DNA from 3 places in the Kitasatospora sp. NPDC017646 genome. Region 3 is predicted to be linked to each of the others. Evidence: riboswitches for the same ligand, from Rfam matches in the RefSeq annotation. Region 3 holds a riboswitch; each other region holds the start of a gene.
What was found. A riboswitch is a leader RNA that binds a small molecule or an ion and turns the genes downstream of it on or off. The one in region 3 is predicted to bind S-adenosylmethionine.

Region 1: it holds a riboswitch for S-adenosylmethionine, as region 3 does, so the genes downstream of both, ACH4J0_RS05040 (aminotransferase class V-fold PLP-dependent enzyme) here and ACH4J0_RS02660 (IclR family transcriptional regulator) in region 3, are expected to answer to the same signal.
Region 2: it holds a riboswitch for S-adenosylmethionine, as region 3 does, so the genes downstream of both, thrC (threonine synthase) here and ACH4J0_RS02660 (IclR family transcriptional regulator) in region 3, are expected to answer to the same signal.

What each region holds. Positions count from the first base shown of each region.
Region 1 is NZ_JBIRJC010000002.1:427,493-437,455, reverse strand. It holds gene ACH4J0_RS05060 (NYN domain-containing protein) at 1-850, opposite strand, end outside; gene ACH4J0_RS05055 (hypothetical protein) at 1,222-1,485, opposite strand; gene ACH4J0_RS05050 (rhomboid family intramembrane serine protease) at 1,686-2,468, shown strand; gene ACH4J0_RS05045 (Lrp/AsnC ligand binding domain-containing protein) at 2,511-2,792, shown strand; gene ACH4J0_RS05040 (aminotransferase class V-fold PLP-dependent enzyme) at 2,816-4,189, opposite strand; SAM riboswitch class IV at 4,242-4,359, opposite strand; gene trpD (anthranilate phosphoribosyltransferase) at 4,492-5,568, opposite strand; gene ACH4J0_RS05030 (hypothetical protein) at 5,689-6,114, opposite strand; gene ACH4J0_RS05025 (heme-copper oxidase subunit III) at 6,511-7,131, shown strand; gene ACH4J0_RS05020 (c-type cytochrome) at 7,318-8,127, shown strand; gene ACH4J0_RS05015 (Rieske 2Fe-2S domain-containing protein) at 8,136-9,188, shown strand; gene ACH4J0_RS05010 (cytochrome bc complex cytochrome b subunit) at 9,185-9,963, shown strand, end outside.
Region 2 is NZ_JBIRJC010000039.1:1,860-11,822, forward strand. It holds gene ACH4J0_RS34965 (trehalose-6-phosphate synthase) at 1-683, opposite strand, end outside; gene ACH4J0_RS34970 (glucosyl-3-phosphoglycerate synthase) at 744-1,772, opposite strand; SAM riboswitch class I at 1,916-2,051, shown strand; gene thrC (threonine synthase) at 2,068-3,375, shown strand; gene ACH4J0_RS34980 (MoaD/ThiS family protein) at 3,402-3,680, shown strand; gene ACH4J0_RS34985 (cold-shock protein) at 4,231-4,434, shown strand; gene groL (chaperonin GroEL) at 4,778-6,400, shown strand; gene ACH4J0_RS34995 (hypothetical protein) at 6,514-6,870, shown strand; gene ACH4J0_RS35000 (hypothetical protein) at 6,867-7,496, opposite strand; gene ACH4J0_RS35005 (PadR family transcriptional regulator) at 7,573-7,956, shown strand; gene ACH4J0_RS35010 (hypothetical protein) at 7,953-8,912, shown strand; gene ACH4J0_RS35015 (copper homeostasis protein CutC) at 8,990-9,676, shown strand; gene ACH4J0_RS35020 (HelD family protein) at 9,726-9,963, opposite strand, start outside.
Region 3 is NZ_JBIRJC010000001.1:537,118-547,080, forward strand. It holds gene ACH4J0_RS02610 (PP2C family protein-serine/threonine phosphatase) at 1-254, shown strand, start outside; gene ACH4J0_RS02615 (alpha/beta fold hydrolase) at 688-1,110, opposite strand; partial or broken gene ACH4J0_RS02620 (flavodoxin family protein) at 1,212-1,334, opposite strand; gene ACH4J0_RS02625 (ion transporter) at 1,398-2,393, opposite strand; gene ACH4J0_RS02630 (YhjD/YihY/BrkB family envelope integrity protein) at 2,517-3,431, shown strand; gene ACH4J0_RS02635 (hypothetical protein) at 3,614-4,294, shown strand; gene ACH4J0_RS02640 (sialidase family protein) at 4,555-6,162, shown strand; gene ACH4J0_RS02645 (DUF3995 domain-containing protein) at 6,253-6,777, opposite strand; gene ACH4J0_RS02650 (RNA polymerase sigma factor) at 6,972-7,478, shown strand; gene ACH4J0_RS02655 (hypothetical protein) at 7,475-7,987, shown strand; gene ACH4J0_RS02660 (IclR family transcriptional regulator) at 8,016-8,729, opposite strand; SAM riboswitch class I at 8,929-9,071, opposite strand; gene ACH4J0_RS02665 (M1 family aminopeptidase) at 9,356-9,963, shown strand, end outside.

The sequences.
Region 1 (9,963 bases), on a different contig from region 3:
AGGCCGCCCCCGGCACCACCGCCTCCACCGTGTCCGCCGGCCGGATCTGGGAGACCGGCAGCGCCAGCTCGCGCTGCAGGCCCTGCGCCGACTGCAGCACGGTGTCCAGCAGCAGCCGCAGCCGCATGTCCTCGACGCTGCGCCCCTCGCGGGCCGACCGGCGGCCCTGCTCGGCGGCGTTCTCCAGCTCGGACACCCGGTGCCGCAGCCGCCGGGCCTCGCCCTCGGCCGCACTGCGCTCCGCCGCGGCCTGCGCCTTCGCGGCCTCCAGCTCCCCGGTCACCCGCCGGGTCTCGGCCTGCGCCCGGCGGGTGTCGCTCTCCAGCGACCGCACCTTCTTGCGCAGCGACTCGGCCTCCCGCCGGACGCCCTCGAACTCCGCGCGCTGACGGTCCAGGTCCGCCCGCGCCGCGGCCCGGACCTCGGCCAGCTCGGCCTGCAGCTTCTCCACCAGCCGGGTGGCCTCCGCCGCCGCGTCCTCGGCGCCGGCCCGCTCGGCCTCCTCGCCGGCCTCGGCGACCAGCCGGCTCCAACCCGCCGAGCGCACCAGGTAGGCGGCGGCCGCGACGTCCATCGGATCGGCGGCGCCGGGGACGGTGCCCGACTCCAACGCCTTCACCAGATCCGGCTGGCCCAGCCGCAGCCGCTCCGCTATCCGCACCCGGAAGGCCGGCTCGGACTCCAGCGCCGCCGCCAGCGCGGTGGCCGCGTACTTGGTCCGCCGCGCCGGGGTGAACTTGACGTACTGGCGCAGGCTCTGCGGCAGCTCCGCGGTCGCCAGGCCACCCAGCGCGTCCGAGGCCAGCCCGACCACGCGCCGGCGCACGCCCTCCGGCAGCGGCCGGTCCAGCTTCTCGGCGGCGCGCTCCGCGGCGGCGTTCGAAGCAGCGGCGCCAGAAGCAGCAGCCTCGGAGGCAGCAGCCTCGGAAGCAGCGGCAGCGGAATCACCGCCGCCGGAGGCAGCGGCCCCTGCCGCGGTCCCCTCCGGCGCAGCGCTCTCGGACGGGACCGTCCCGGCGGCCGGCTCCGGTGCCTGCGCAGCGGGCTGAAGCCCCTGCGCTTCGCCGGGCTCCCTCGCTGCGTCCACCACGTCCTCGGCTCCGATCCTGGTCCAGCGGGTGCGGCCCACGGCCGTCCCTGTCGTCACGCTCCGTGCGTCTTGTCTGTATTGTCCCGTGCGGTGGACGGCCGCGTCGCGCACCGCCCACCGCACCGGCGGGATCAGCCCTGCTCGGCGGGGGCCTCCGCGCCCTCGGCACCCGGGCGGGCCACCAGCTCGACCTGGTCCACCGCGTTGCACCAGCGGCAGCGCACCGACTCGATCGTCTCGCTGAGCACCTCGGTCTCCTCGACCGCGGACTCGCCGGCCAGGTCGAAGTGCAGGAACTCGGTCACCCTCGCGGTGCGGGTCACGTCGAAGCGGGTGAGGTTGCCGCACAGCGTGCAGCGCCAGCGCGTCTCGGCGGTCAGTGCGGGGACAGTCATCGGGGATCCTCTCGGCCGGTCCCTGGGTGGCTAGGCGCTCCCCCCGGAGCCCCGGCGTCGGCGGCGGGAGACGGGATTGCCCGCCCCAAGCCTATTGCCTGGGGCAACCACCCCGACCACCGGTTGCCGGAACACGGTGGCTAGTCCACCTGCCGTAAACCGCCGTGTCACCCGCCGCGCGCGGAGGGATGCTTGGCCGCATGGCGCTCGTGGCTCCCGGCCAGACCGAAGCGCGGGGCGGCCGCCCGGCGGTGCCCGCCCCGGCGGTCACCTACGCCCTGATCGCGGTCAACACGCTGGTCTTCCTGCTCGGCCCGGCCGCCGGCCTCAACCCGATGTACGGCACCGGCCTGACCCAGGTCTGTACCGAGCAGCGGTACGAGCAGCGCTGGGGCGCCGTCCCCGCCGAGCTGCTGACCGGCCACCCGCTCACCGCCGAGCAGCTGGCCGAGGGCCCCGACCCGGTCCCCGGCTGCCCCGCCGCCCCCACCCCGGGCAAGCGCCCGGCGGTCTCCGCCCTCACCGGGCTCTTCCTGCACGCCGGCTGGCTGCACCTGCTGGGCAACCTGCTCTTCCTCCACGTCTTCGGCCCCACCGTCGAACGGCGGGTCGGCCGGGTTAGGTACCTCCTCTTCTACCTGGCCGCCGGCAGCCTCGCCTCGTACGGCTTCGCGCTCGCCGAGGCGCACTCGCCCGACTCCACCCGCGTCCTGATCGGCGCCTCGGGCGCGATCTCCGCCGTGCTCGGCGCCTACCTGCGCTTCCACCCGAGGGCCCGGGTGACCGCCCTGGTCCCGCTGCTCCTCTTCCTCCCGCTGCGCTTCCCCGCCTGGCTGGTGCTCGGCCTCTGGTTCGCGCTGCAGTGGTGGTCGGTGCACTCGGCCGGTCCCGGGGTGGCCTACCTGGTGCACGTGATCGGCTTCTCGGCCGGCTTCCTGTACGCCTGCACCGTGGTCGGACACCCCTCGAGACGCCCCGGCTGAGGCCCGATACGCTGGCCGCACCCCACGAAGGAGCCCGAAACAGTGATCACCGCCATCGTCCTGATCAAGACCAGTGTCGACCGCATCCCGGAGATCGCCGAGGCCATCGCCGCCATCGAGGGCGTCAGCGAGGTGTACTCGGTGACCGGCGGCTACGACCTGGTGGCGATGGTGCGGGTGCGCCGCCACGACGACCTGGCCGAGGTCATCCCGGGTCGGCTGAACAAGGTCCCGGGCGTGGCCCACACCGAGACCCAGATCGCCTTCCGTACCTACTCCCAGCACGACCTGGAAGCGGCCTTCGCCCTCGGCCTGGACGAGTAGCCGTCTGGCCCACGGGCCGTGCCTCAGCGCCGACTGTCGGCGACGCAACGGCCGCCCTCGTTGCGGTAGTTCCACGCCGCGCCGTCGGTGACCAGCTCGCGGACGGCGGTCAGGAAGCGCTCGATGTGCTCGTCCGGCGTCCCGGCCCCGAAGCTCACCCGGATCGCGTTCAGGCTGCGCTCCCCCGGGAGCGAGGGCTCCGGCGCCCCGCACTCGGACGGCGCCACCTCCTCGTCGCCGAGCAGCGTCCGCACCAGGGGGTGGGCGCAGAACAGCCCGTCGCGCACCCCGATGCCGTACTCGGCGGACAGCGCGGCCGAGAAGTGCGAGCTGTTCCAGCCGCGGACGACGAAGGACAGCACGCCCACCCGGGCGCTGCTCCGAATGTCGCCGGCCTCGCCGAACAGGTTCAGCACCCTGACCTCCGGGATCTGCGCCAGCCCCGCCGTCAGCCGCTCGACCAGCTGCCGCTCCCGGGCCTCCAGCGCGTCGAAGCCGGCCTCGGTCAGCGCCCGGCAGGCCGAGGCGATCGCGTAGGCGCCGATGACGTTCGGCGAGCCGGCCTCGTGCCGGGCCGGCCCGGTGTTCCACTGCACCGCCACCGAGCCGTCCGGTTCCCGGGCCACCGTCCGGGTCGCCCCGCCACCGGCCAGGTACGGCTCCGCCGCGTCCAGCCAGTCCGCCCGCCCGGCCAGCACCCCGGCGCCGAACGGCGCGTAGAGCTTGTGGCCGGAGAAGGCGATCCAGTCGACGTCCAGTTCGCGCACCGAGACCCGGTGGTGCGGGGCCAGCTGGGCGGCGTCCAGCACCACCCGGGCGCCGTGCCGGTGCGCGGTCGCGGTCAGCTCGGCGACCGGCCACAGCTCGCCGGTCACGTTGGAGGCGCCGGTGACGCACAGCAGCTTCGGCCCCTCGGACGCCGCGGCGAGCGCCGCCTCCAGCGCGGCCACCGCCTCGGCCCGCGAGCGCGGCGCCCGCAGGTAGCTGACCTCCAGTCCGGCGTGCGCCCAGGGCAGCAGCGAGGCGTGGTGCTCGGTCTCGAAGGCGAACACCCGGGTGCCGGCCGGGACGGCGGCGGCCAGCAGGTTGAGCGAGTCGGTGGTGGCGCGGGTGAAGACCACCTGGTCGCCGCCGCGCAGGTCGAGGAAGTCGGCGACGGTCCGGCGGCTCTGCTCGAACAGGTCGGTGGACAGCTGCGACAGGTACCCCGCGCCGCGGTGCACGCTGCCGTAGTACGGCGCGTAGGCGGCGACGTCGTCCCACACCCGCTGGAGCGCCGGCGCGCTGGCCGCGTAGTCGAGTGCCGCGTAACCGACCTTCTCGCCGCTGGCGAGCGGCACCTGGACGTCCTGGCCGAGAACGGCGAGCGGGGCGTGGAGGTCAACGGAGACGGACATGGGGACACACTCCTTCTGGGGGCAAGGGACCCCGGGAGTGCTCGTCGTCCGGTGTCCGCGCTTGTCGCGCGGACGGCTTGCCCGGCGACCCGGTCCTCACCCAGGGCACCCCGCCACGGACGGAGGGTTGCCGGACAGCCAGCTGGGGCTTGACGCTGTCACTCATGACCTGGCGAAGACTCTAGGTCGGGTGCGTCGGACGGTCAAACAGGCATCCACCATCCGGACGGCGTTCCCGCCCGCTCGCCTCCAAGGCGCTCGGGCCCGTGCCGACGACGCGACACGGGCCCTCAACCACCGCCTCAGATCCGGCTGGTGGCCTCCGACCACCGCCGCAGCAGCTCCTGCGCAGCGCCCGAGTCGATCGCCTCGGCCGCCCGCGCCATGCCCGCCGCGAGCTGCTCCGTCAGCGGCGCGTCGCCGAGGTCCATCGCGACCAGCGCCGCCGCCGTGTTCAGCAGCACGGCGTCCCGCACCGGCCCGCGCTCCCCGGCCAGCATCCGGCGCGCGACCTCGGCGTTGTACGCGGCGTCGGCTCCGCGCAGCGCCTCGATGCCAACCAGCTCGATGCCGACGTCCCGCGGGTCGAAGGTCGTCTCGGTGACCACCCCGTCGCGCACCAGCCACACCCGCGAGGTGGTGGTGATGGTCAGTTCGTCCAGCCCGTCGTCACCGCGGAACACCAGCGCCGTCGCCCCGCGCCGGGCCAGCACACCGGCGATCAGCCCGGAGAGCCGGGTGTCGAAGCAGCCGATCGCGTGCGAGGTGACCTTCGCCGGGTTGGTCAGCGGGCCGAGGATGTTGAAGGCGGTCGGCACCCCCAGGTCCCGCCGCGCGGTGGCGGCGTGCCGCATCGAGGGGTGGAACTTCGCCGCGAAGCAGAAGGTGAGCCCGACCTCCTCGGCCACCTCGGCCACCCGCCGGGCCGACAGGTCCAGCGCCACCCCCAGCTTCTCCAGCACGTCCGAGGAGCCGCTGGAGGAGGAGGCGGCCCGGTTGCCGTGCTTGACCACCTTGGCCCCGGCGGCCGCCGCGACGATCGCCGACATGGTGGAGATGTTGACGGTCTTCGCCCGGTCGCCGCCGGTGCCGACGATGTCGACCGCCGGGCCGGGGATGTCCAGCGGCTCGGCGTGCTCGTACATCGCGTCGACCAGGCCGGCGATCTCGTCCACCGTCTCGCCCTTGGCCCGCAGCGCCACCATGAACCCGGCCACCTGGACGGGGGACGCCTCGCCGCTCATGATCCGGTCCATCGCCCACGCGGTGGACGAGCGGTCGAGGTCCTCCCCCTTCAACAACGCCGCCAGGAGGTCCGGCCAGGTGCGGACCACCTGCGCGGGGTCGGTACCACCGTTCGCAGGGTTCACGTTCACCATGGCTGACTCCAGCTGTTGTCGGTTCCCCCGGTGCCGAGGGACGTCCGTACGGATGGAGCCAGCCTATCGAGCGGCGGGGTACGTGGACCCCTGTCATCTCCAGTACTGAGACGGCACCGCTCAGCGCGCGACCGGGGCCCGCTTCGCCAGCCGTGCCCGCAGCAGGGTGGCGACCGCCCCGGCCAGCGCCACCGGGTCCACCGGGTGGGAGATCGCGGCATCGGCCCGGCTCCAGGCGGCGAGCCAGGAGTCCTGCGGCCGGCCGATCAGCACCAGCACCGGCGGGCAGCCGTAGATCTCGTCCTTGAGCTGGCGCCCGAGGCCCAGCCCGCCGGCCGGAACCGCCTCGCCGTCCAGCACGCAGAGGTCGATGCCCCCCTTCTCCAATGCCCTGATCACCGCGGGGGTGGTCGCGCACTCGAGGTAGGACAGCTCCGGAAGATCCTCGGCGGGCCGACGGCCGAGCGCCGTCAGCACCTGCTCGCGGGTGTTGCGGTCGTCGCTGTAGACGAGGACGGTGAGCGTCTCGTCGGTCGTGTACGCCATGAACCCTGCTCCCTCAAGTGTGATCCGGACCACGTTCACCTGATCCGGATGCTACTCCCGTTTCCCCCGTCGCCGGTCCCCCTCGCGCACGTTCCCCCCCGAGCCGCCCCGCCCGTGGCTCACCCACCCGGAGGACGGCCCGTCACCCGGACCCTCCCGGTCCACCCGGACGGCGGACGCGGCTCCCCCCTCCCCTACACCCCGGCACTGCGCCGTCCGTGCAACGGCGCGCCGGGCAACGGGGTAGCGGGCCCTCCGAGGAACCGTCAGAAAAGGGACACGCCGCTGCTCAGCCCCCGTACGGGCACCCCGCCGCCCGCCAAGCGGGCATACCGCACGCACCGGACACTCCGAGGGACACCCCCCGACGTGAAGACGGAATAAGGGACCGACATAATGTCCGTCGTGGCGACAGCAACAGCAACAGAAACCGGGCACGCGCACGGATCGGTCAATCGACCGAACATGGTCAGCGTCGGAACGATCGTCTGGCTCAGTTCCGAGCTGATGTTCTTCGCGGCCCTCTTCGCGATGTACTTCACGCTCCGCTCCGTCAAGGGAGCCGAGTTCTGGGCCGAGAAGGCGCACGCCCTCAACGTGACGTTCTCCTCGGTCAACACCACCATCCTGGTGCTCTCCTCGCTCACCTGCCAGCTCGGCGTGTTCGCCGCCGAGCGCGGTGACGTGAAGAAGCTCCGCGGGTGGTTCATGCTCACGTTCTTCATGGGCGCGATCTTCATCGGCGGCCAGGTCTACGAGTACACCGAGCTGGTCAAGAACGACGGCCTCTCGCTGTCCTCCGACCCGTACGGCACGGTGTTCTACCTGACCACCGGCTTCCACGGTCTGCACGTGACGGGTGGTCTGATCGCCTTCCTGCTGGTCCTGGGACGGACGTACGCAGCCAAGCGCTTCACGCACGAGCAGGCCACCGCCGCGATCGTCGTGTCCTACTACTGGCACTTCGTCGACGTCGTGTGGATCGGCCTGTTCGCGACCATCTACCTGATCAAGTAACCAGCTGATCAGGTCGCTGGCCACCGGCTGCGGCCCCCGCCCTCACCGGCGACGGGCCGCTTCTGCCGGTGCCGACGCTCCCACCGACCGACCGCGCGCGCAGCCTTGGACAGGCAGCCTCGTGCCGGCCAGACCGGCCGCGGGTGCACCCACCAGTCGACCAGATCCTGACACCGGGGTTATTCCGTGAAAAAGCTCTCCGCACGACGGCGCCACCCATTGGCGGCGCTGGTCGTCCTACTTCTCGCCCTGGCGGCAACCGGGGGGCTGTACGCCGCGTTCGCGCCCGCCGACAAGGCGCAGGCCGACGTCGCCGCGCAGTCGCTCGCGATCGATGAGGGCAAGAGGCTCTTCGCCGTCGGCTGCTCCTCCTGCCACGGCATCAACGGCCAGGGCAGCAGCGAGGGTCCGAGCCTGGTCGGCGTCGGCTCGGCTGCCGTCGACTTCCAGGTCGGCACCGGCCGCATGCCGGCCCAGCAGCCCGGCGCCCAGGTGCCGCGCAAGCCGAAGATCTACACCCAGGGCGAGATCGACCAGCTCGCCGCGTACATCGGTTCGCTCGGCCCCGGCCCGATCGCTCCGAAGCCGGAGCAGTACAACTCGACCAACCCCGATGACATCTCCAAGGGTGGCGAGCTGTTCCGCACCAACTGCGCCCAGTGCCACAACTTCGCGGGCCAGGGCGGTGCCCTGACCAAGGGCAAGTACGCCCCGTCGCTGGAGGGCGTGGACGCCAAGCACATCTACGAGGCCATGCAGACCGGCCCGCAGAACATGCCGTCGTTCCCGGACAGCACCATGCCCGAGGAGCAGAAGAAGCAGATCGTGGCCTTCGTCCGCCACACCACCAACGATGAGCCCAACCCCGGCGGTCTCACCCTGGGCAGCCTCGGTCCGGTGACCGAGGGCCTGTTCGGCTGGATCTTCGGCCTCGGCACGCTCATCGCGGTCGCGATCTGGGTCGCCGCCCACACCACCAAGGCCAAGAAGTCATGAGCCACGACATGTCAGAAGAGAAGCTCCCGGAGCCGCACGGCTCCGCCGGCGAGGTGGCCGACCACGGCAACCCGTTCGCCGACCCGGGCCTGCCGGCCCACGAGCCCCGTCGCACCGACATCGACGAGCGGGCCGCCAAGCGGGCCGAGCGCCAGGTCTCGCTGATGTTCGTGGTCTCGATGCTCGCCACCGTCGGCTTCATCGCCTCGTACGTGGCCATCGACCCGGACAAGATCGTCTACATCTTCCCGCTGGGTCACGTCAGCGCGCTGAACTTCGCGCTCGGCCTGACCCTGGGCGTCGCACTGTTCCTGATCGGCGCGGGCGCGGTCCACTGGGCCCGCACCCTGATGTCGGACGTCGAGATGCCGTCCGAGCGTCACCCGATCGAGGCTTCCGACGAGGTCCGCGCTGACGTCATCGAGCAGTTCAAGACCGGTGCCGCCGAGTCCGGCTTCGGTCGCCGCAAGATGATCCGCAACACCCTCATCGGGTCGATGGCGCTGGTCCCGCTCTCCGGCGTGGTCCTGCTCCGCGACCTGGGCCCGCTGCCGGAGAAGAAGCTCCAGGAGACGGGCTGGAAGGAGGCGACCCCGGCCAAGCCGCTGGCGCTCATCAACATGAACACCATGCAGCCGATGAAGCCCGAGGACATCGGCGTCGGCTCGCTGACCTTCGCCATGCCGGAGGGTCTGTCCACCCACAGCGAGGACTTCCAGCAGCAGATCGCCAAGGACGCCCTGATGCTGGTGCGCATCGCACCGGAGGACATCAAGGACGACAAGTCCAAGGAGCTGGGATTCGAGGGCATCCTCGCCTACTCCAAGATCTGCACCCACGTCGGCTGCCCGATCAGCCTGTACGAGCAGCAGACCCACCACGCGCTCTGCCCCTGCCACCAGTCGACCTTCGACCTGTCGGACGGCGCGCGCGTCATCTTCGGCCCGGCCGGCCACCCGCTGCCGCAGCTGAAGATCACCACTGACGACAAGGGCAACCTGGTCGCCACCGGCGACTTCGAGAAGCCTGTCGGCCCGAGCTTCTGGGAGCGTGCTCGATGAGTAGCGCGAGCAGCACCACGACCGGTGCCGCCAAGCCCTCCAGCACGCGTGCCAACCCCGCCAACAAGTGGGAGGCCGCGGCTGACTGGACGGACGGCCGGCTGGGGATCTACTCCCTCGCCAAGGCCAACCTGCGGAAGATCTTCCCGGACCACTGGTCCTTCATGCTGGGCGAGATCTGCCTCTACACCTTCGTCATCATCATCCTGACCGGTGTCTACCTGACGCTGTTCTTCAAGCCGTCGATGGCCGAGGTCGTCTACAACGGCTCGTACGTGCCGCTCAAGGGCATCGGGATGTCCGAGGCGTACGCCTCGACGGTGGACATCAGCTTCGAGATCCGCGGCGGTCTGCTGATCCGCCAGATCCACCACTGGGCCGCCCTGGTCTTCGTGGCCGCGATGCTCGTGCACATGATGCGCGTGTTCTTCACCGGCGCGTTCCGCAAGCCGCGTGAGATCAACTGGGTCTTCGGCTTCCTGCTGCTGGTCCTGGGCATGTTCGACGGCTTCTTCGGCTACTCGCTGCCGGACGACCTGCTGTCGGGTACCGGTATCCGCTTCATGGAAGGCGCGATCCTCGCCGTCCCGCTGGTCGGCACCTACATCCAGATGTTCCTGTTCGGGGGCGAGTTCCCCGGCCACGACATCGTGCCGCGGTTCTTCACCATCCACGTCCTGCTGATCCCGGGCATCATGCTCGGCCTGCTGGTGGCGCACCTGATCCTGGTCTTCTACCACAAGCACACCCAGTGGGCGGGCCCGGGCAAGACCGA
Region 2 (9,963 bases), on a different contig from region 3:
GCCCAGCGTTCGGTGAGGAAGCCGGCCCGGTCGGCGCCGAGGATGCCGGTGAGGACGGCGCGGGCGACGTCGTCGGGGAGCAGCCGGTAGTACTCGGGCGGGGCCCAGGGGGTGTGGGAGAAGTGGCCGATCCGCAGGTCGGGGCGGGCCTCGCGGAGCAGGGCCGGGACGAGGGAGAGGTGGTAGTCCTGGACCAGGACGGCGGCGTTCGGGGCGGCTTCGGCGGCCAGGGCGTTCGCGAAGGCGGCGTTGTACGCCTGGTAGGCGGCCCATTCGGTGCGGAAGCGGACGTCGAAGGCGGGCGCGGTGGGGGTCGCGTAGAGCAGGTGGTGGACGAACCACAGGGTGGAGTTGGCGACGCCGTTGTAGGCGTGGGCGAAGGTCTGCGGGTCGATGTCCAGCATCCGTACGGCCTGGCGGCCGACCTCGTGCCCGGCGAGGTCGAGGCGGCCGTCGGGGGCTTCCCGCGCGGCCCGGCGGTCGGCGTCGCCGAGGGCGGCACAGACCCAGACGGCGTGGGGGTCGTCGATGGCGGAGAGGCCGGACACCAGCCCTCCGCCACCGCGGCGAAGGGTCAGCGTGCCGTCGTCGGTCGTGCTGAAGGACACCGGTCCCCGGTTGGAAGCCACCAGGACGGGGGCGGTGCCGGTCGCGCTCGAACGTTCGGTCGTGAGATCGCCCATGGTTGGTACGTTGCCGGGGGTCCGGGGCGGCAAACCCGTGGAGTCCGAAGACGGACCCCTTCAGTGGCGGGTGGCGTACTCGGGGACGGTGTGCATCGGGGGGCGCTCCAGGGCCGTGACGGGGTGGGTGTGGGCGGTGAAGGAGCGGGTTTCCGGGTCGCGGGTGAACTGGGTGAGGTGGGGGTGGACCAGGTCGGCGGAGGCCTTGAGGCGGTGGGTGCGGTCGAGGCGTTCGAGGGCGGTGCGGTAGATGGTGGCGGCCATCCGGCCGAGGGCCTGGCCGTCCTGGTGGCGGTGGTGCCGGACGCCGACGTCGACCTGGGCCAGGGCGTCCAGCCCGGCCAGTTCCAGCGCGTCGACCAGCAGGCCGAGTTCGACGCCGTAGCCGGTGGGGAAGGGCAGCCGTTCGAGCAGTGAACGGCGGGCCGCGTACTCGCCGCCGAGGGGCTGGACGAAACCGGCGAGTTCCGGCCAGTGGAGGTTGAGCAGGGGGCGGGCGACGAGTTCGGTGACCCGGCCGCCGCCGGTGGGGACGATCGCGTCGGTGTCCCCCGCGGCGGAGCCGCTGATCGTCACTTCGAGGGGGCGGTCGTACATGGCCTTGACCAGCTGGAGGTTCTCGTCGGTCAGCAGCGGGCCGACGATGCCGGTGACGAAGGCGGGGTCGAACTCGCGCAGGTCGGCGTCGACGAAGCAGACGATGTCGCCGTGGGTGACCAGCAGGGAGCGCCAGAGCACCTCGCCCTTGCCGGGCACGGCCGGCAGCCGGGGCAGGATCGCGTCGCGGTGCTCCACCCGGGCGCCGGCCTCGGCGGCGACGGCGGCGGTGGCGTCGGTGGAGCCCGAGTCGACCACGACGAGTTCGTCGACGAGGGGGATCCGCTCGATCAGTTCGCGGCGGATGGTGCGGACGATGTCGCCGACGGTGGCCTCCTCGTCGAGGGCCGGGAGGACGACGCTGACGGTGCGGCCGGTGCGCTGTTTGGCCTCCAGCAGGGTGTGCACCGGCCGGTCGGCCGCGCTCCACGAGCGGCGGCGGAGCCAGGACGCCGCCTGCGGGAGGAGCGCGGGGGTCGGTTCGGCGGGCACGGTGACTCTCCTCGGCGGGGTCGGTGGAACGGGCCATCTCGCTTGGCGGACGGCCCCTTTCGGGCTGGACGCCTTCGGATACAGTCTTCGTACAGCGGTCGGACCTGCGCACGCCGGGGTCGCCGCTGAACCATAACTTCACATGCTCATCCAGAGGGACTGAGGGAACGGCCCGTTGACGTCCCGGCAACCTTCTCGCTCGGCTGTCGTCGACAGGCCCCGGCGGGACAGGTGCCAATTCCGGCCCGTGGCGCGACCGCGCCACGGGGAAGATGAGGAGAGAGGCCTCGCCATCATGGCTATCGACACTGCCGCACCCTCCCCCGGCCTTCTGCCGGGGGGACCCTCGCCCGTCGACCTCGGCCCCGCCGCCGCGCTGTCCTGTCGGGAGTGCGGCACCCGCTTCCCGCTCGGCCCCAGCTTCGCCTGCCTGGAGTGCTTCGGGCCGCTGGAGATCGCCTACGACTTCGGCAGCGAGCGCGCCGAGGAGCTGCGCAAGCGGATCGAGTCCGGCCCCGCGTCCATCTGGCGCTACGCGCCGCTGCTGCCGGTGCCGGCCGACGTGGCCTCGAAGCCCAATCTGAACCCCGGCTGGACCCCGCTGGTGAAGGCGGACAACCTGGCGCGGGAGCTCGGGTTCACGGCGCAGCTGCACGTCAAGGACGACTCCGGCAACCCGACCCACTCGTTCAAGGACCGGGTGGTGGCCTGCGCGATCGAGGCGGCACGGGCGTTCGGGTACACCACGCTGTCCTGCTCCTCGACCGGCAACCTGGCCGGTGCGGTGGGCGCGGCGGCGGCCCGGGCCGGGTTCCGCTCCTGCGTCTTCATCCCGCACGACCTGGAGCAGGGCAAGGTCGTGATGGCCGGGGTGTACGGCGGCGAGCTGGTGGGCATCGAGGGCAACTACGACGACGTGAACCGCTTCTGCTCGGAGCTCATCGGGGACCCGGCCGGCGAGGGCTGGGGCTTCGTCAACGTCAACCTGCGGCCGTACTACGGCGAGGGCTCCAAGACGCTGGCGTACGAGATCTGCGAGCAGCTGGGCTGGCGGCTGCCGGAGCAGATCGTCATCCCGATCGCCTCGGGCTCGCAGCTGACGAAGATCGACAAGGGGCTGCAGGAGCTGATCAGGCTCGGTCTGGTGGAGGACCGGCCGTACCGGATCTTCGGCGCCCAGGCGGAGGGCTGCTCGCCGGTGTCGGCCGCGTTCAAGGCCGGCCGTGACGTGATCAGGCCGGTGAAGCCGGACACCATCGCCAAGTCGCTGGCGATCGGCAACCCGGCGGACGGCCCGTACGTGCTGGACATCGCCCGTCGGACGGGCGGCGCGGTCGAGGACGTCACGGACGCGGAGGTCGTGGCGGCGATCCGGCTGCTGGCCCGGACCGAGGGCATCTTCGCCGAGACCGCGGGCGGGGTGACCGTCGGCGTGCTGAAGAAGCTGGTCGAGACCGGGCAGCTGGATCCGGCCAAGGAGACCGTCGCGATCAACACCGGAGACGGCCTGAAGACGCTGGACGCCGTCTCCGAGGCCGGGATGACCACCGTCATCCGCCCGACGCTGGACTCCTTCCGCGCCGCCGGCCTCGCGTCCGCCTGAACCACTCCCACCCCGCTAGGAGAGCCATGAGCGCCAACGTCCGCATCCCCACCATCCTGCGCACCTACACCGGCGGCGCCGCCGAGGTGACCGCCGAGGGCGCCACCCTGGCCGAGGTCATCGCCGACCTGGAGAAGAACCACGCCGGCATCTCCGCCCGCGTCCTGGACGACACCGGCAAGCTGCGCCGCTTCGTCAACGTGTACGTGAACGACGACGACGTGCGGTTCGCCGACGGTCTGGCGACCGAGATCGGGGACGGCGCGAGCGTCTCGATCATTCCGGCGGTGGCCGGCGGCTGCTGAGCCGTTCCGGTCCGCTTCCCGGCCCGTTTCGCGGCCGCCCGCACGTACGGAATTCCACTCTCCGTACGTGCGGGCGGCCGTCTGCATTTCGGCGGGAATATTTCCCGGTCGAGTCGGAGTAGAGTGTGGCTCGGCTGGGAACAGGGCTTCCCCTTCCGGCCGCCGGGTGCTGCGCCCGAGATGTCCGGACGCTGGGACCGGCCCGGGAAACATGTCAGGCAGATGTCAGAATTCCTGCGGGCATTTGGGTAATTCGTCCGCTATGTCCGGCGCGGAATGCCGAGTTCCTTCCGATTTGCTCGGGCTTGTCTCTCGGCGTGCTATGGAATTCCCCACGGTTGACCCTGTTGCAGAGGGCGTCGATCCGGATACATTCAGCGGCGGTCGACGTAATCACCCGCTCACGGAAGCCGTCAGGCGTTCCCGTGCGGACGGTTGCGGCGCGTACGGCTGCGCCCAGGGGGGGTTCCCCGGGCCGGCCTCCAAACCAGACCCGGGCCCGCGACCTGCGGGACCGTGAAGGGCCAGCACAGCACTAGGGGAGTTCGGAATGGCTCAGGGCACCGTCAAGTGGTTCAACGCGGAGAAGGGCTACGGCTTCATCGCGGTCGACGGTGGTGCGGACGTCTTCGTCCACTACAGCGCGATCCAGATGGACGGCTACCGCACCCTCGAGGAGGGCCAGCGGGTCGAGTTCGAGATCTCCCAGGGACAGAAGGGCCCGCAGGCGGACATGGTCCGCGCGGCGGTCTGACCCCTTCCGAACAGGAGCTCGGCGCGGCCCACGGCTGGTGACCACTCGCTTCTCGACGGGCCCGTACGACACGCGTCGTACGGGCCCGTTCGCGTTCCCGTGCGGGTGCGGGCGGGGGTCGGTGCGGGCCCGGACGGCGGCTCGCGGGTTGGCGATTGGGCTTGCACTCGACCACCCGGAGTGCTAATCATTGGCGTTAGCACTCACAGTGTGAGAGTGACAGCGGACCGGGTCGGTGAGGCCCCCGGGAGCGGTAGGGGAATGGACCTCCGCGCACCAGGGCCGTCCGTCGCGGGCACCCCTTGGTCCGAGCAGTCGACCGTGTCCCGGAGGACCACTTCTGATGGCCAAGATCATCGCCTTTGATGAGGAAGCTCGCCGCGGCCTTGAGCGTGGCATGAACCAGCTCGCCGACGCAGTGAAGGTCACGCTCGGCCCCAAGGGTCGCAACGTCGTGCTGGAGAAGAAGTGGGGCGCCCCCACGATCACCAACGACGGTGTCTCCATCGCCAAGGAGATCGAGCTCGAGGACCCGTACGAGAAGATCGGCGCGGAGCTCGTCAAGGAGGTCGCCAAGAAGACGGACGACGTCGCGGGTGACGGCACCACCACCGCCACCGTGCTCGCCCAGGCCCTGGTTCGCGAGGGTCTGCGCAACGTCGCCGCCGGCGCCAACCCGATGGCCCTGAAGCGCGGCATCGAGAAGGCCGTCGCCGCCGTCTCGGACCAGCTGCTGGCCCAGGCCAAGGACGTGGAGACCAAGGAGCAGATCGCCTCCACCGCCTCCATCTCCGCCGCTGACACCCAGATCGGCGAGCTGATCGCCGAGGCCATGGACAAGGTCGGCAAGGAAGGCGTCATCACCGTCGAGGAGAGCAACACCTTCGGCCTGGAGCTCGAGCTCACCGAGGGCATGCGCTTCGACAAGGGCTACATCTCCGCCTACTTCGCCACCGACCTGGAGCGCATGGAGGCGACCTTCGAGGACCCGTACATCCTCATCGCCAACTCCAAGATCGGCTCGGTCAAGGACCTGCTCCCGCTGCTGGAGAAGGTCATGCAGAGCGGCAAGCCGCTCGTCATCATCGCCGAGGACGTCGAGGGCGAGGCCCTGTCGACCCTGGTCGTGAACAAGATCCGCGGCACCTTCAAGTCCGTCGCCGTCAAGGCCCCGGGCTTCGGCGACCGCCGCAAGGCCATGCTCGGCGACATCGCCATCCTCACCGGTGGCACCGTGATCTCCGAGGAGGTCGGCCTCAAGCTGGAGAACGCCGGCATCGACCTGCTGGGCACCGCCCGCAAGGTGGTCATCACCAAGGACGAGACCACCATCGTCGACGGTGGCGGCGACAGCGAGCAGGTCGCCGGTCGCGTGAACCAGATCCGCGCCGAGATCGAGAACAGCGACTCGGACTACGACCGCGAGAAGCTCCAGGAGCGCCTCGCCAAGCTGGCCGGCGGCGTGGCCGTCATCAAGGCCGGCGCGGCCACCGAGGTGGAGCTCAAGGAGCGCAAGCACCGCATCGAGGACGCCGTCCGCAACGCCAAGGCCGCCGTCGAGGAGGGCATCGTCGCCGGTGGTGGCGTCGCCCTGCTGCAGGCCGGTGTCGCGTTCGACAAGCTGGAGCTGGACGGCGACGAGGCCACCGGTGCCAACATCGTCAAGGTCGCGCTGGAGGCCCCGATCAAGCAGATCGCGACCAACGCCGGCCTGGAGGGTGGCGTCGTGGTGGAGAAGGTGCGCAACCTCCCCGCCGGTCACGGCCTGAACGCCGCCACCAACGAGTACGTCGACCTGGTCGCCGAGGGCATCATCGACCCGGCCAAGGTCACCCGTTCCGCGCTGCAGAACGCCGCCTCCATCGCGGCGCTGTTCCTCACCACCGAGGCCGTCATCGCCGACAAGCCGGAGAAGGCCGCCGCGGCCGCCGGCGGCGGCATGCCGGGCGGTGACATGGACTTCTGATCCTGATCGCTGCGATCGGGTCGGTTGACTCCTCGTCCGCGTGGGCGGTCCCCTTCGGGGGGCCGCCCACGCGGCGTTTCCGGGCTGCCGGTGTTTCGCGAGAGGATGGGCGGATGGCTTCCGACGACATCGAGACCGCCCTGCACAGCGCGCGGGCACTGATCCTGGCCGACCTCACCGCGCGGGACGTGGCGGACGCCGCCGTCGTCTCGCTGGTGGAGCAGGCCGTCACCCACCGCCGCTGGTGGCTGGAGCAGTGGCCGGACGGCACCGAGTACGTGCTCGGCCTGGTCGCCCAGGACGTCCAGGACGCGCTGCTGGAGGCGTACGGACGGTGGCCGCTGTGCACCGCCTGCGCGGCCGACGGGGACCCGCACGCGCTGGGCGTGGAGCCCGAGTTGGGGCCCCAGCCGCACTGGGTGTGCGGCAAGCGGGGCGTGGTGGTGGCACCCGTGGGCGAGCTCCGCTAGAGATTCTCGAGTTCGGCGGCCAGGTTGGTGCGGGCGGCCGCCGTGAAGCGCTCGTGGGCGGCGGGGGTGCGGTAGAGGGCCGGGAGCGCCAGCAGTTGGCGCAGGACGGTCGCCCGGCCCGCGCGGAAGTCCGGCTCCGGGACGAAGGCGTACTCCTCCCGGACCGCCGCCGCGTAGGCCGCGTACGCCTCGGGGGTGCCGCCGAGGACGGCGAGGTCCGCGTCGCAGAGCACCTCGCCGTCGAGGTCGCCGGGGGCCGGGTCGTGGGTGACGGTGAGCAGGACGAGCCGTTCGACCTCGGCGACCCGCTCGGCGGGCAGTCCGGCGGCGGTCAGCGCGCGGACGGCCAGGGCCGCGCTGCGCTCCTCGTTCTCGGTGCGGTCGGGCCGGTAGACGGCGTCGTGGAACCAGGCGGCGAGCCGGACGGCGTCCGGGTCTGCGGCGTGTCCGGCGAGGTCGTCGACGTGGCGCAGGACCGCGCGCAGGTGTTCGACGGTGTGGTAGCGCCGCTGGGGCTCCGACCAGCGGCGCAGCAGCTCGCGTCCGTACGGTTCGGGGTCGTCGGCGGCGCCGCAGCGGTGCAGCAGTGCGGTCCAGGCGGTGAGCAACTCGTCCTCGGTGGGCATGGGGCACATTGTGGCGGGCCGGCCGGACGTGGTCCGAGACTGGACCCATAGGTAGTTTGGCGATATATGTAGTCGTATGACAGAACGCTCCATGCAGGAGCCCACGCTGCTGCTGCTCACCGCCCTGGCCGACGCGCCGAGACACGGCTACGCGCTCATCCAGGAGATCGCCGCGATCTCGGACGGTCGGGTCAGGATGCGCACCGGCACCCTCTACGGCGCGCTCGACCGGCTGCTGGGCCAGGGTCTGATCGAGGTCGCCGCCGAGGAGGTGGTGGACGGCCGGGCCCGGCGCACCTACGCGCTGACCGACGCCGGGCGGGACGCGCTGTCCGCCGAGGCCGAGCGGCTGCGGGCGGTCGCCACCGAGGCCGAGCGCCGGCTGGCGAAGATCCGGTCGATGCTGCCGGGGAGGAGCGGGTCGCAGGGGCGGCCCGCGGCGGACGGAGGACTCTCATGACCACGCCGGTGATCGGTGCCCCGCCCTCGGCGGTTCTGCGGGCCGCGCTCCAGCTCTACCCGGCGCGGTACCGCCGGGAGCGAGGGGAGGAACTGGCCGAGGTGTTCGCCGACACCACCGCGGCGGGCGGCCGGCTGGCGGTCGCCCGGGAGGTGCTCGGCCTGGCGGTGTACGGGCTGCGGGTGCGGCTCGGGCTGACCGGCGCCTCGGCGGCCGGCCGGCTGCTCGCGCTGCTGGCGCCGATGGTCGCCGGTGCGGCGGTCGGGGCCACGATGGTGCCCTGGCTGACCACCCTGGAGCGGACCACCAGGTGGCTCGCCTGGGACGACTCGCTCCAGAACCACGTCCGGGCGTTCGCCCCGCCGGTGGCCGCGCTGCTGCTCGGGGTGGCGGCGCTGCTGGGGCGGTGGACGGCGGTGCGGGCCACCGCGCTGGTCCTGGGCGCCGCCGGGCTGTACGAGCTGGGCGGGGCCGTCTGGCAGCCGTACGCGTTCGACGTCTGGTGGGCCGGCTACATCGGGATGGCCACGCTGCCGTTCGTGGTGTCCGCGCTGCTGCTGGTCGCGGCGCCGACCGACCTGCTGCCCCGGCCGAACCGGCGGACGGCTGCCGTGGTGCTGACCTCGGTGGCCGCGGGCGGACTGCTGGAGGCGGCCCAGAACTGGGACGACACGAGCTTCCCGCTGGACCTGCCGTGGTTCGTGGTGATGCTGATCGTGCCGCTGCTGCTGACCGTCGCCGGGCTGCGCGGGCGGACGGGGCCGATGGCGGTGGGGCTGGCGGTGCTGGTGCTGACCGGGCCGGGCTGCCTGTTCAACATCTGGCGGGAGGCCCGCGGGATCTCGCACCTGCTGCCGGTGGCGGTGCCGGCGGTGGCCCTGCTGGTGCTGGTGGCGGTGGCGGAGCGCCGGTTCGGCCGCCGGGAAGCCCTCGGCGTGGTGCCGGGACGGGCGTGACGTGGACCCCGGCCGGGGTGACCGGAACGGGGGGTGCGGTCTCGCCGGGGGCGGTCGGATGTGGCAGGGTGTCTCATATGTCTAGACCAATTTTGGAAGTCATCGCGCTGACGCCCCAGGACGCCCGGGCTGCCGAGTCGGGCGGCGCCGACCGGCTCGAACTGGTCACCGACATGGCCGCCGACGGGCTCGCCCCGTCCGTCGAGGACTTCGCCCGCATCCGCGCTGCCGTCGGCATCCCGCTGCGCGTCATGCTCCGGATCCGGGACGGCTTCACCCCCGGCGACGTGGACGAGCTGCGCGCCCGGGCCGCCGCGCTGCGGGCCGAGGGGGCCGAGGAGTTCGTGCTCGGCTTCCTCGACGCCGGGGGCGCCGTCGACCTGGCCGCCACCACGGCCGTGGCCGAGGCGATCGCCGGCTGCCCCTGGACCTTCCACCGGGCGGTCGACCACAGCGCCGACCGGGCCGCCCTGCGCGCCGCCGTCGGCGCGCTGCCCGGGCTGGACACCTTCCTCACCTCCGGCGCGGCCGCCGGGGTGGACGCCGGGCGCGAGGTGCTGGCCGCCGAGCTGGCCCGTACGGGCGAGCCCGGGTACACCCAGCGGATCCTGATCGGCGGCGGCCTGCGGGCCGAGCACCTCGAGGAGCTGCGGGCGGAGGGCTTCGACGCCTTCCACGTCGGCGGCGCGGTGCGGGTCGACGGCTGGCGGACGCCGGTCGACGCGGCCAGGGTCGCCGAGTGGCGGGCGCTGATCGACGCCTGAGACCAGGGGAAAGGGGCCGGCTCCCGGAGTGGGGCCGGCCCCTCTCCGGCTACCGGAGCTGCTCGGGCAGCGGCTCGCCGTGCAGCACCGTCAGGCCGGAGACCGCGCGGGTGAGCGCCACGTACAGCCGGCGCAGGCCGGTCCGCTCGTCCGGCTCGCCGGCGATCACCGCGGCCGGCTCGTCCAGCACCACGTAGTCGTACTCCAGACCCTTGGCCAGCGAGGCCGGGACGAGGGTCAGCCGGGCCTCGGCGCTGGTCTCGGTGCCGGGGGAGAGGTGCGGCAGG
Region 3 (9,963 bases):
TCCTGCTGGGCGCGACCGACACGCCCCGCTACGAGCCGGCCACCCTCGACCTGCTGCCCGGCGACCACCTGCTCCTCTACACGGACGGCCTGGTCGAGAACCCGGGCGAGCCCATCGACGACGGTTTGGCCCGCCTGGCCCGCACCGCCCCGGCCCACCTCGACTCGGCGGCCTTCCTCGACGGGCTCGTCGAGGCGCTCGTCACCCCGGATGCCCGACGCGACGACATCTGCGCCCTGCACGTCAGCCGCTGACCAGACCGCGCCGCGCCGCTGACCGCAGCGTGCCGCCGGCCGACCGAAAGGGTGCGGCGGGTCAGGTCGGTCCCGCCAGGGCGAGGGTCCGGTGGACCTGCTGTTCCGTGTGGTGGAGGTCACGGGGGTCGGGGGCGGCGATGAGGTAGGACCAGGTGCCGGCGACGGCGGGGTCCGTTCATCAGGACGACCTGGTGCTCCCGGCCGGGCTCGTGGGTGAGGCCGGCTCGGGCGAGGCGGTCGACGCCTTCGGCGAGCGTGAGCGGGGTGTCGGCGGTGGGGCCGCGGGCGTCGTAGAGCCAGGCCGGGGCGCGGCCGTGGTCGGCGTCCGGTGCGGTCGAGACTGGCTTGCACCCGGGCGCCGAAGGAACCGGCCGGAGTGTTGGCGAGGAACAGTTCACGGCTGCGCGCCTCGCTCCAGGGCACCTGGCCCTCACCGTCGAGCGGGGAGGCGAGGCGGTGGGCGTGGGCGCGCAGCGTCAGCTGCCGGTAGAACGGGCCGCGGGCCTTGCCGATCGCCCGCATCAGGGCCTTCCACGGCTTGGAGTCGACCGGGTTGGCCGCGAATCCGCCGGACAGGGCCAGGGCGCACAGGCCCCGCGGGCGGCGGGTGGCGGGTGGCGAGCGCCAACGCGATGTTCGCGCCGCACGAGTCGCCGACCAGCACGAAGTCGTCCAGGTCCGCGACCGCGCTCTCGACGTGGTCGGCGTAGCGCTCGATGTCGTTGACGCCTTCGGGCAGGCGCAGCGTGCGCTTCGGGGCGTCGCCGTAGAGGGCGAGCTGCTCGGCGCTCCACGGAGCGCCGGAGAAGCAGGGGATGAAGACGAGGGTCGAATTCTTCGCCGAAGTGTTCATATCGGACACATTGCACAACACATGTGTCATGACATAAGTCATCTGGATCACATGGGGCCGCCGCACGAGATCGACAGGCTCCCGCGCGGTGCCGAGACGGAAGTGGCGCGGCGGTTGGTGAAGTCGTTCTCCGGGCCGCCCGAGCCGGGGTGCAGGTAGGACGGACCGGGCCCGGCCGCGCCGACCCAGCCGGCGTCGGCCTGAGGCGGGAGGGCGCCGCCCACGGCATGGTCCGCGTCCTCGGACTCACCGGGCAGAGGCCCGCTGGGCCTCCACGCGGGCATGACTCAGTGGCCGTCTCCGAACCCGTCCGGGGGCTGTTCCGAGCGAGTCACGGCGAGCCGCTCGGCCAAGTCGACGACCTGGCGACGCAACGCCGCCACCTCTTCGGTCAGCGCCTCCAGGGCGGCACTGTCGGGCGTGGCGGTGGGCGATGGCGACCCGCCGGTCGCCTCGGACGCCGTCCCACCCGGGTCGAGCCGGAAGAAGCTCGCCAAGGCTCCCGCCAGCACGCCCAGCACGGCGATGCCGGTGACCATGATGGCCGCCGCCACCCAGCGCCCTGTCAACGTCTCGGGGACGATGTCGCCGTAACCGACCGTGGTGAGGGTCACGATGCCCCACCACAGGGCATCGCCCACCGTCGCGAACTCGGGGTTGACCGCGTGCTCGGCGCGGTAGGTGGTCAGCGAACCCACCAGCACGATTCCGATCGCCACCACCGCTACCCGCCCCAGCTGCTCGAACAGGTGCCGGGCTCCTCTGCTGGCCATCACCAAACGGGCCAGGCGAGCCAGGCGGAGGACGACCGCGAAACGGCCCGTGGAGGCGCCGGGAAGCAGGAACCAGGGTGCGGTGGCCACCAACACGAACAGGTCGAGGCAGCCCGGCCTGGTGCGTCCGAAGCGGTGAACGTGACGGACGTGCACGACGTAGTCGACCAGGAACACCAGCCAGGTGGCGATGCCGACGACGACGCCGACCACCCCGCTCGACTGCGGGACGATCACGAACGGCAGAACGGCCGAGACCAGGATCGGAAGCTGCATCGCGGCGTCGAAGCGCGTCAGGAACGCCGCATCGCGCGCCGACCGGGGTTCACCCGGCCGACGCTCCGCCGCGGGGTCGCCGTCCACGCACGCGAGCATGCCAGACGCGTCACCGACTGCCCGCGATCGCGGACGTCGTGGCGCCTCGCCTACGCCGCCCGGCTGACACCCCGTCCCTGCCGCGCAACCGGACCGGACCCGCACGATCGGCGCGTGCGTCCAGCCGGTCGGCACGTGCTCCAGGGTGGTGTCGGAACCGGGCTCACCCGGACCAGCCCGGCTAGGCTCGCATGATCGTCGTCGCGAGCGTGGGAGGTCGGAACGGCACGGGACAAGCGCGAGATCATCCTCGCGGCGATGACGTTCTGGCTGCGTCCGGCTTTCGTGCTGCGCGTTGTCAGACGGTTCCAGCAGGTGGCCGGTTTCGACCGGGCCATGGCCCTGGCGTCCGCCGCGCTGGCGGCCATGGTCCCGCTGGCGATCCTCTACGGCGCGATCCTCGGCCTCCTCGGACTCGACGATGTGGCCGACCACATCGTCAAACGCTACGGACTCACCGGTGACGGGGCCCAGGCCGTCCAGGACGTCCTGGCACCGTCCACCGGCGCGGACACCGGCGTGGACCTCCTGAGCGCCGTCTTCCTGGTGGTCTCGCTGTTGAGCTTCAGCCGGGCGGTGCAGCGGATGTTCGAACAGACCTGGGAACTCAGACCGCTCAGCATGCGCAACACCCCGAACGGCCTGCGCTGGATCCTCGGCCTGCTGGCTTACCTGGCGGCCAACGTCTCGCTGCACCTCGCTCTCGACCGCGGGCGCCACGGTCTGTGGGCTGCGCTGCTGGTGGCGCCACTGACCGGGGCGTTCCTGGTCTGGAGCGGGTGGATCCTGTCCGCCAGACGTATCGGCCCCGCGACCCTGGTGCCGTTCGGTACCGTCGCTGCCGCACTCACCGCGGTGTACTCGGTGGGCACGACCTTCTACTTGCCCTACGTGTTCGACTCCTACGCCAGCCGCTACGGCTCGACGGGCGCGGTCTTCGCGACGCTGACGACCCTGTTCGGTGCGATGACCGCCATCGTCGGATCCGCGACACTGGGACGAGAGGTACACGACGAACTCTGCCGCGTCCGTCGCGGCGACCGCCCTCCCGACGACGAAGTCCTCCAGCAGTGGGAGGCGCTCGTCCAGGAGGTGCGCTCCCGCTGGAGGAGCACAGCGCAACACCGGCCGCACCGTCGGCGACGACGAAGGCCGCGCAAACGGAAGGCGTGACCCGCAGCCGGTCAGCATCCGCGTGGCCGCGCGGGCCCGGGGCGGGAACGACGGGAGGGGTCCGTGTTCAGGCCACCGAGGACAGGGGTGACGCCGCCCGCGCCTCGTCGTAGCAGTGGAGGACGACGGAGTCCGGCCGCGACGGGCGCCGCCGACTGGTCGGCACCGTCGGAGGCCGCTCCGTGTGCCTGACCGAGTACCCGCTGCCGGAGCTCCCGCCACTCGCCGACCTGGTCGGCGGGTACAGCTGCGAGGGGGTGCGCGTCGACGTGTCTCCGCGCACCGGGGGCCCGGCCCCGCGCCTGCGGGTCAGCGTCACCGTCGACGGCGAGCCCGCCACCGCGACGGTGCTCGCCGGACCGACGGGATTCGAGGTGGACGGCGTCACCGTTCCGTTCGTCCGGGCGGTGCCCGAGGTTCCCCCGTGCCTGTACGGGGACTACCGGCTGCGGCTGCCGTCCCGGCCGGGCGGTGTGGAACTCCGGGTCGCGGAGGAGGGCATCAGGCTCGACGGACTGGCCGTCTCCAAGGCCGAGTTGAGCGGCCGACGCCTCGCCTGGCAGGACGGACCGGAGCAAGTACCGGCCGCCGACCTCGCCCTGCTTCTCGACCCGATCACCCTGCATCCGATGCTCCACGGCACCGGACGGACGGCGGACGGCGAACCGTTCCCTCTGGTCTGCATGGTCCCGGTCGACGCCGAGACGGCCCAAGTACTCGCCGGAATGCCGCAGTTCGGCATCCCGGACGGCCCGTGGGCGAACCTGACGGCGCTGGCCGCCGAGGCGAGCCGGGACGGCGGGCTGTTCTGGTGGCACGGCTGGGAGCAGTCGACCACAGCCCTGCGGGAGGGCCCGCGGTAGACCTCCCGCACCGAAGGCCGGTGGGCCGGTCGCACCGAAGGCCGGTCGTACCGAAGACCGGTGGGCCTGTCGTACCGCCGACCGGTCGGCCAGGCGGGTGGTGTCGAGACGGTAAGAAGCGTGTCCCGGTCGTTGGCGCGGCACCCGTGCCTGGATAGACTCGCGCGGCCGACCGAACATCAACTCAAGTTCGGTACCGGAACAGCGCAGCACCACCCAGGACACCAGGCAGTTTGCCGCCGACGACCGTGGGGGTCTCCATGCAGTTCCGCACCAGAGCGTCGCTCGCCACCACGACCGCAGCGCTCGTTCTCGCCGCCGTCGCGGGCGGCACACCGGCCGGTGCGAGTACGGCCGACTGGAGCACGGACCGCACGAATGCGGCTCGTCCGCCGCTCGCCGTGATCTCGCCCGGCGACCCGTACGCCACGTGCGACCTCTCCGCGGACGGTCCCGGCACCAACTACCCGTCCGCGGAGGACGAACCGTACGCCGCCGCCAACCCGCTCGACCCGGCCGACACGATCACCGTCTACCAGCAGGACCGCTGGTCCAACGGCGGCGCCCGGGGCCTGAGTTCGAGCTACACCACGGACGGCGTGCACTTCACCCAGACCGCCCTGCCGTTCACCCACTGCGCGCCGGGCGGGCTCGCCTACCAGCGGGCCTCCGACGGCTGGGTCAGCTTCGGGCCGGACGGCACCGCCTACGCCAGCGCCCTGGTCTTCGACGCCACCACGCCGCGCAGCGCGGTCGCCGCCGCCACCTCGACCGACGGCGGCCGCAGCTGGCAGCACGTCACCGAGCTGATCGGCGACAACGACCCGGCGATCACCGACGACAAGAACGCCGTCACCGCCGACCCGGTGCACCCGGGCGTCGCCTACCAGGTCTGGGACCGGATCGACCAGACCACCGGTCCGACACCATCCTTCGACGGACCGGGCTACATCTCCGTCACCCGTGACCACGGCCGCACCTGGTCCCCGGCGAAGCCCTTCGTCATCACCAGCACGACGCCGAACAGCCAGACCATCGGCAACCAGATCGTGGTCGACCCGCGGACCGACACGCTGTACGACTTCTTCGACTGGATCACCTTCACCGACGGGACCGCCACCGCCGTCAGCGATGTGCACTTCGGCATGGCCACCTCCACCGACCAGGGCCGGACCTGGAGCCAACCGGTCAGGGTCGCCGCCGACACCTCCGTCCCCGAGGTCGACCCGAACGCGCCCGCCGACGCCGGCAAGTCCCTCCGGGCCGGCGCCGGACTGCCGAGCGTGGCCATCGACCCGCAGACCGGCGAGCTCTACCTCGCCTACGAGGGCTCGGAGTTCACCGGCGGCCAGTACGACGCGATCCAGCTGGTGCACTCCACCGACGGCGGCCGGACGTGGAGCGGCCCGACCCGGATCAACCAGGCTCCGGGCGCCCCGGCGTTCACCCCGTCCATCACCGTGACCGCCGACGGCACCGTCGCCGTCAGCTACTACGACCTGCGCTACCTCACGGCGGCCGACACCACCACCCTGCCCACGGCCGCCTGGCTCCTCAGCTTCCCGCGCGGCGGCGAGGGCAGCCCGATCGAGCGGCAGATCTCGCCGGTCTTCGACTGGCTCCGGGCACCATTCGCCGGAGGGCACTTCCTCGGCGACTACCAGTCGCTGATCAACGACGGCCACCAGATCCGCCCGGTCCTGGTCACCGCCAGCGGCGCCGACCCGCTGAACTCCACCGACGTGTACAGCGGCCGCTTCCAGCCGGGCACCCTGCGCAGCCCGGCCACCGGCGCGCCGAGCGCACAGGCGGCGCACGCGGCAGCGCCCGTCGCCGCGCCGCGCGCCGTCCAGCACCTGCGGCGCTGACCCGGTCGGTCCGGACGACGGGCGGACGGCGTCCTGCGGCTCCTGCCTCCTGAAGGCGGAGCAGCGGGGCGCCGTCCGGGTTCCGGCCGCTCAGGCCCGCATCACCGTGTCCGAAGCCGCAGTGCCGACACACGCCGTGCCCGTAGCCGCAGTGCCCACAGGCGCCGTACTCGAAGCCGCCACCTGCCAGGCCGCCCGCCCGAGCACCAGGCACAGCGGCGTGTACAGCAGCAGGTTGAGCCAGTAGAAGGTGTCGCCCGGGTCCGCTCCGACGCCGGTCACCCAGACCAGTCCGGCCGCGCCGCGGATGAGCAGTCCGCAGGCCACCGCCCGGCTCCCCCAGCGCGGCAGCAGCGCGGACAGTCGGCGGCCCAGGGCCGGCAGCCGCCCGCCCCGGACCAGCACCAGCGCCGCGCCCGAGAAGAGCGCCCCCGCGAGCGGCACCAATCCCTGTGGGGTGAACGGCACCTGCGTGTTGAGCACCAGCTGCGAGAGCCGGGCGGTGCCGCCCACCGGCCAGGTCCGCCCGGTGGCCCAGTAGAGGTGGAGCAGACCGTCCACCGCCAGCACCGCACCGACCGCGGTGGCCCTGCTGCTGATCTTCGTCGACTTCATGCCGTCACCTCACGGGGTCTCAGGACGCTCGGACACCCGAAGGAGCGCCCCGCCGACCGATCCGTTCCTGTGACGAGGAACACTGCACCGGGGCGAAATCCACAGGGAACGTTTCGCCGCTTCGGCGCCTCCGCCTGAGGACCCTGGTCGCCGGCGGGACGACCGACAGCAGCAGAAAGAGCGGAGAGAGCACCATGCAGGAGCCACCGCCCGACCTCACCCAGCTGGTGAGGGCCGCCCAGGGCGGCGACCAACTCGCGGTCGGCCGGCTGCTGGACCTGATCACCCCGTACGTCCGTCGGCTCTGCGGCCCGATCGCGCTGGACGACGGCGCCGACGCGACCCAGGAGGCGCTCATCGTGGTCTTCCGCAAACTGCGCCAACTCCAGGACCCCGCAGCTCTGTACGGCTGGGTCCGTGCGATCGCGGTGCGGGAGGCCGTGCGGTGCGCCACCCGGGCGGCGCGCTCGCGACCGGCCGAACTCGGCGAGGTCCCCGCGCCCGGTGACCCCCAACTCGCCGCGGACATCCGCGACGTGCTCTCCCGGCTCTCCCCCGAGCACCGCGCCGTGCTGCTGCTGCGCGACCTGGAAGGGCTGGACGAGCGACAGACCGCGGCGCTGCTCGCGGTCGCGCCCGGGACGGTCAAGTCCCGGCTCTCCCGGGCCCGACTCAGCTTCCGAAAGGCGTGGCAGCAGTGACCGACACCCCGATGCCGCAGTGGCCCGTCGCCGACTTCGACCCGGTCCGGCGGTTGCACGTGATCGCCGCCACCGCGCCCGGGGCAGCCCGGATCGGCGAGGCCGTCCTCGACGCGCCGTTCGAACGGGTCTGGGCGCTCGCCCAGGACCTGGGGCGCACGATGCCGCTCTGGATCCCCGACGTCCGCAGGGTGCAGCTCGTCCACTCCGCACCTTCCGGTTCGCTCCGGACGGCTTCGCTCCGGACGGCTTCGCTCCAGGCCCGGATCCACGGCCGCACCCGGCTCCGGGCCACGTTCGGGATCGACCTCGCACCCGGCTGGTGCCTGATGCAGAGCCGCCTCGTACTCGGCGGGATGGCGGCCCGCCCGGAGACCGACCGCACCACCCGCTTCGCCTTCCTCGGCGGCCTTCGGTTCCCCGGAGCACGCCTCCTCGCCCCCGCACTGCGCCCGTTCACCGGGGACCCGCTGGCGCGGTTCGTCGCCCTGCTCGACGACGAGGGGTAGCGGCACCTGACGGGAGGCGACGGGCCGGTCAGGGCCGGTGCAGTGCTTCGGTGAGCCGGGCCGCCGCCTCGACGACGGCATGGGAGAGCTGGGCGCCAGGGTGGCGGGTGAGCCGTTCGATCGGGCCCGAGACGGACACGGCCGCCACGACCCGGTTGGACGGGCCGCGGACGGGTGCGGAGACGGAGGCCACCCCGGGCTCGCGTTCGCCGATGGACTGGGCCCAGCCGCGGCGCCGTACGCCGCTGAGGGCGGTGGCGGTGAACCGGGCGCCCTGGAGGCCGCGGTGGAGGCGCTCGGGCTCCTCCCAAGCCAGTAGCACCTGCGCCGCGGACCCGACCTTCATCGGCAGGGCGAGTCCCACCGGGACGGTGTCGCGCAGGCCGAAGAGGCGCTCGGCCGCCGCCACGCAGATCCGCACCTCGCCCTGCCGACGGTAGAGCTGGGCGGTCTCGCCGGTGAGGTCGCGCAGCTGGGTGAGGACCGGGCCCGCAGCTGCCAGCAGGTGGTCCTCACCGGCGGCGGCGGAGAGCTCGCTGAGTCGCGGGCCGAGGACGAACCGGCCCTGCAGGTCCCTGCCGAGCAGGCGGTGGTGTTCCAGGGCGACGGCGATCCGGTGGGCGGTCGGCCGGGCCAGGCCGGTGGCGTCGACGAGTCCGGCAAGAGTGGCCGGACCGGCCTCCAGGGTGCCGAGGATCGAGGTGATCTTGTCGAGCACGCCGACGCCGCTCGTGTTCTCCATGGACGGGTACTCCAGTCTCGAATCCCGTGAGCGCCGGGTGGGTTGGGCTCACGGACGCTCCGGTGGGTTGGGAGCGGGGTGGTCAGCGAGGACAGGCCTGCGAATGCAGCCGATTGCCTGCGCCGGGCACGAGACGGGTACGCGAAAGGGCCGGGGCGGGAAGCGCCCGGGCGAAGGACAGCACAGAGAGCACCGTGTCTCCTCATCTTCCCCGCGCCACGTTGGCGACAGGCCGGAGTTGGCACTGATCCCGGACGGCACGGCGCGTACTTCGGACGCCGGGTCGAACGGGGAGTTGCCGGGGCTTCGTAGGGCCGGTCCCTCCACCCCTCTGGATGATTCGCGACGAACCATACAAGACTTCCCGGGCGTCCCGCCAAACTTTTCCCTCACCCGCACCCCCGGAACCCCACCGGGCGGAGCTGCGGACCGGATGTCGGTTGCCGGGTCGAGGACTTGCGCTTCGAGGAGTTCCTCCACCGGTCCGGGGATGCCCAGCGTGTAGGGGCCGGTCGGTGCGGGTGCCCGCGGAGGGTGGGTGCCACCGCAGGACGGAGAACACGGTGCGCGGGGCCTGGCGGCCTTCGCCGCTGAGGCGTTCGACGAAGCCGCCCGAACGGGCGCTGATGACCCGTCAGACGGCGCCGCAACCGGTCGGCTGTGAGATCCCGGCCACCACGGGCGCGTACGGCTTCGGTGTCCTGGGCGCCACGCTGGACGTCTACCGGGGCATCCGGCCCGATCTGCACTGCTCCGTACGCCGGTGCGCGGGGAGCCTGCCGCTGCCGGGAGCGGGAACGGTCCGGCGGATCACTCCGACGGAGGAGCCGGTGCGTGTCCCCTGGGTGGTCGAGGCCGTTCTCAAGATCGGTGTCGGCGACTCGGTCGCCGCCCGGCCGGCCTCGGACCACACCTCGGGGTACGTCCGGGTGGTGGGCGCCTCGATCGAGGAGGTGGAACGGCGGATGCGCGAAGCTCAACGCGTTCACCGTCGAGCTCGGCGCGCCGACCGCCGGGCAACCGACCGGTTCTCCGCCCGGCACCACCCCCGCTTACCCCTTCCAACGACAGGAGTCCACGGCGTGCGACGCCTCCACCCCCTGTTCGCCGTCCTCGCCGTGCTGCTGACGGTGGCCGCCGCCCCGCCCGACCGCGCCGCCCCGCCCGATCGCGCCGCTGCCGCCGACCCGACGCGCACCCCCGGCACCCCCTCGTACAGCGTCGACCTGCGCAG